DNA from 2 places in the Lacticaseibacillus paracasei subsp. paracasei genome. Region 1 is predicted to be linked to the other one. Evidence: riboswitches for the same ligand, from Rfam matches in the RefSeq annotation. Region 1 holds a riboswitch; the other holds the start of a gene.
The links. A riboswitch is a leader RNA that binds a small molecule or an ion and turns the genes downstream of it on or off. The one in region 1 is predicted to bind lysine.

Region 1 (2,405 bases):
TTCATATAAATCGGCATGAAAACCGTTAGCCAAAATCGCTCCCGTGATATCGGAGCCACCACGAGAAAAGGTGGCAATATCGTCATCGCTGGTATAGCCATAAAATCCCGGTACAACCAAAACCCCGATTGGTCGTCGAAATGTAGCGAGGTTGCGATAGGTTTCACGTGAAACTTCGGCATCATTGGGATGATCTGTGACCACAATTCCTAACGACTTCGGTTCGCCATAGGTAGCTTCAATCCCCTCATGATTCAACACCGCGGTCATTAAAAACGCGTTCAACTTTTCACCGCGCGCCTTAAAGCCTGCCATTAAATAATCATTGTTCTTGAAAGTCAACTTTGGTAACTGGTCTAGCTCTTCTTCAATCGTGGCCATGATCGATGCTTCGAGCTCAAAATCATCGGCGATTGCCTGATATCGAGCAACGATTTCTGCAACAATGGCAGCCACAGCTTCATGCCGCATCACTGCCTGTGCATACTGAATCAATAAATCGGTCACCTTGGTGTCTCCCGGGTGCCGTTTACCTGGCGCACTCGTCACGATCACCTGCCGAGCTGGGTTAGCCTTCATGATCGCCACGACCTTGGCGAATTGTGAACCATTTGCTAGCGATGAACCGCCAAATTTTACGACACGCACGATAAACTGCCTCCTAGACGTCACGACAAATGAGAACTTTGTCATTTTATCCTGTACTTTAACAGACTCTCCCAGAAACACAAGCCCCAGCATGTCGCTAACATGACACGTTTTCGGGTTACTGCATAGAGACAATGTTTTTAAATTTGTTTTTAATGACCTGAGTTCACAGTCACCATTCTCTGTCACCGCAGGGCCAGCTCGGACTATCGGACAAATGCCAACTATAGGAGAACTAAAAGCCTCAAAGACAGACCTATCTCACTTAAAGCGCGCGAACAGGCCCAGAAGCCTGCACATAAGGACCTCAAGCATCACTGGCCAAGACCCAGCCATTGAGGCTTGAGGCCGCTTATGCTCCGGTTTCTAAGCGGGCCTGTTCGCGCTCTCTCATTATTTATTTGACGTCCACGTCTTTTTATTATAGGCTGGTGACAAACAGATAGAGGTTGCAACCAACATGAGTAGCTTGATCGAGCGGGATCCTTCGTGATGACATCAAGCCAAAGGGGCGGTTGCCGAAATGGGCGCGCCGGGATCGGCAAGCCTGTTGGGCCAGGATTGAACAAATCCTGTACTGTCGCTTAGAAACCTAAGCGGGGCGCTATCATTCAAGTAGATTGCAAGTTGGGATCTTTTTGTTTGACGCGTGGCCAAACAAAAGGATCCCTTTTCGTTTGCCATCGCCCTGCCAAATTCGGGAGGATGAACTTATGGATTTTGCCACAAATCATGAAGGCCAGTTAACCATCGGCGGGGTCGCTGCCAGCCAGTTGGCCCGAACATTTCAAACCCCACTTTATGTGTACGATGTTGGCGCCATTCGCCAGCAAATTCGCGCATTTAAACGTGTTTTTGAAGAAGCAGATGTGTCATATGCCGTCAGTTATGCCTCCAAAGCCTTTGCGACCATTGCGATGTACGAAGTCGCCAAGTCAGAAGGCGCGCACGTTGACGTGGTGTCCGGCGGTGAACTTTACACCGCTCAGGCAGCCGACTTTCCAACGGCGGCGGTCAGTTTTCATGGCAACAACAAAAGCAAAGCTGAACTGACACAAGCATTGGATGCCGGGGTTGGCACCATCATTGTGGACAATTTTCACGAACTGGATCTCCTTGATGACCTTTTAGGTGCCACCGTTGGTCAACAGGACGTTTTAATCCGTGTCGCCCCTGGTATCAGCGCGCACACACATGCCTATGACCAGACAGGCCAAACCGACAGTAAATTCGGTTTCGATCTCGCTAGTGGTCAAGCAGATGAAGCCGCCAAGCGCATTTTAGCCGACGATCATCTCAACCTGCTTGGCATCCACGCCCACATTGGCTCCCAGATCTTTGAAGTGGCAGGCTTCGAAGCCGTTACCCAAAAGCTGCTGCATGTCCTTAATAACTGGCATCAGCAATTCGGCTTCATCCCCAAAGTCCTGAACGTTGGCGGCGGCTTCGGCATTGCTTATACCAAGCAAGACGATCCGCTGCCACCAGAAGCCTTTGTTAAGGCAATTCTGGCAACCTTGAAATCACAAAGTCAAACGCTTAACTGGCCGTTACCAGCCATCTGGATTGAACCCGGCCGTTCGATTGTCGGGCCGGCCGGCTACAGTCTCTATACCGTTGGCAGCCGTAAAGATGTCCCGGGATTGCGGCCATACGTTGCCGTTGACGGCGGCATGGGCGACAATATTCGTCCCGCCTTGTATCAAGCAACCTACACGGCCGTTTTAGCCGACCAGCCAAATGCTGCGCCAGCTGAA
Region 2 (2,405 bases), 160 kb from region 1:
AACAATCATTGGCGTGCCACGGAAAACTTCGATGTACAACGACAGCAGCCAGTTGATCACGGCGCGTAAGCCGCGCTGACCGAGTTTTTTCGGCTTAGGAGTTGTCCGGATAATCCCGACTAACAACCCGATGATAAAGCCGACGATTGTCCCAACAAGGGAAATCAGTAAGGTCATGCCTGTCCCGCGTAACAGCATTGGACCATATTGCTTCATAATCGCGATGAACCAGTTGCCATTGCTTTCAGTTGATGGCTGGTTATCGACAGCTTCATTCATCAGCTGTGCTCGTTCTTTACTTGAAATCGTGGCAAGTAGTTCATTGATCTTTGCTTTATTCGGATCATTCTTGCGCAAGCCAATCGCCAGATTCGTGTCACTGGCATCGGTTTTAAAACCCTGACCTTTTGCAAAATGGATATACATCAAGTTAGGATTAGCACGTTCTGCCGTGATCCCTTCAGGCACTTCGGAAACGTAACCATCAATGGTTCCGGATTCCAAGGCCACACGCATAGCTGGAAAATCGTTCATAGCCGGTTCCTTGACGACACCCTTGATTTGATTGATCGCCTGATAATGATAGGTGCTGAGCTGCGCGGTGATTTTAGCACCCTTAAAATCCGCAATGCTCTTGGCTTTGGCGTACTTGCTGTCTTTGCGAACAACCATCGTCAAGTTGGAGATGTAGTAGGGATTACTGAAATCGATGGTCTTGCGACGATCAGGTGTCGGTGACATGCCGGCGATGATGGCATCGATTTTGCCTGAAGTTAGAGCTGGTGGCAATCCGTCCCAAGATGTTTTGACGACGACTACCTTTTTGTGTAAGGCTTTGGCAACCTTACGTGCAATCTGCACATCGTAGCCGTTAGCGTATTCCTGACTACCTTGAATCTTGACGGCGTTGTTAGCGCTGGTGGTTTGCGTCCAGTTGAATGGCGCATAGCCAGCCTCCATGCCGACTTTAAACGTGCCGCTATCACTAGCAGCATTGACCGGGGTGGCAGCAAAACTGCCTAGTAAGAGGCTCAAGGCGAACCCCAGCACGCCTAAACGTGCAACCCAATGCTTTTTCATAACTGACATTTCTCCCTTCTTGTAGTGGGAAATAGAGCTGGAAACAAAAAATCGACCTTATTGTGTTGTGATACCGCAATAAAGGTCGATTCCATCGATTTTAGTCATAAACCAGAATCATAGCGCCCCGAAGCGAGTGCTTCGACAGTCCATGGGTTATGCACCCATGGCCCAATGCGCACGATCCGAATATCGTGCAACATTTCGGCGGTGGCACTTACAACTGGTTCAACATGATACGGCACTCCCCAGTTTTCGTTGCCCACCGCAACCTCTATTTCTTGGTGGTGTATTTAAATGTCAAAATTGAGTTTAGCGGAGTCAGGGATGGATGTCAATTTATAATGGCAGAGCGTGAGCAAGTGCAGTTTCTACGTCTGCTCACACGTTTTAGATGGCACAGTAGAAGGATTCGCTCTTCTGATGCTTGTTGGGCACGCTTCGATAGTCTGAGCTGGTTTTGTGAAAATTCGGAGTAGCGACCGCCAAGGCTAAGGCGCTGGTATGGCCGCGTCCATTGAATTTTCGCTACTGCCTGATGTCTATCAGAAAAATGCGTAAAAAATTCTTGGGACTAGCACCCATGTTTAGGCAGCGTTTAAAAACAAAAATATTCAAATTTGAGGTGCAATAAGTAGTAAGATATTTTGAAAAAATGGCAAAACGTGTTAAGTTTGTCTAATAAAGTTCTCATAAAAAGGTCGGGTGCTGATGCCAGAAGAACATGTCAAAATCGGGGCATATTTGCGGGCTTTACGTCTCGAGGAAAATGATTCATTAGAAGAAATTGCAGCTGGGATTACGACAGCTGCAACTTTGTCGCGGTTTGAACGTGGGGAAACGCAACTGAGTGCGGCAGTTGTTTTGAAATTATTAACACGGTTTGATCAAGACGTTGAATCCATCCAACAAGGATACCGCGCCTTGAATCAGGATAACTTTTTCCAGCAGGTGAACCGGGCGACTGTTGCTGGGAAACCGACGCTACTGGCACTGGCTAAGCGACAGTATCGGTTATGGCGGGAAACGGGGCTTATTTTTTACCGACTTAATCAGATTAACATCGTGGCGCACAACGGGTTCAGTGATCCGAGTTTTCAAACAACCCCAGCCATGAAGACTGACGTTATGCGTTACTTAAAACGAATTAAGCACTGGGGACTTTATGAGCTGGATCTTTTTGCGGCGACGTTGGTGCTTTTCGACAGTAAACAGTTGGTTAGTTTAGTGGCAGGGATGTTACTGGATATGCCAAAAACCGAGAGTCACCGGACGCGCGATCAATATTTGTGGGCGATTCTCACGAATAGCATTGCGTTACTGAT

Region 2: another riboswitch for lysine. It lies ahead of LBPC_RS14355 (ABC transporter permease subunit); the one in region 1 lies ahead of lysA (diaminopimelate decarboxylase).

What each region holds. Positions count from the first base shown of each region.
Region 1 covers NZ_AP012541.1:87,617-90,021, reverse strand. The annotation lists gene LBPC_RS00450 (aspartate kinase) at 1-648, opposite strand, end outside; lysine riboswitch at 1,084-1,263, shown strand; gene lysA (diaminopimelate decarboxylase) at 1,362-2,405, shown strand, end outside.
Region 2 covers NZ_AP012541.1:2,920,395-2,922,799, reverse strand. The annotation lists gene LBPC_RS14355 (ABC transporter permease subunit) at 1-1,089, opposite strand, end outside; lysine riboswitch at 1,193-1,365, opposite strand; gene LBPC_RS14345 (helix-turn-helix domain-containing protein) at 1,792-2,405, shown strand, end outside.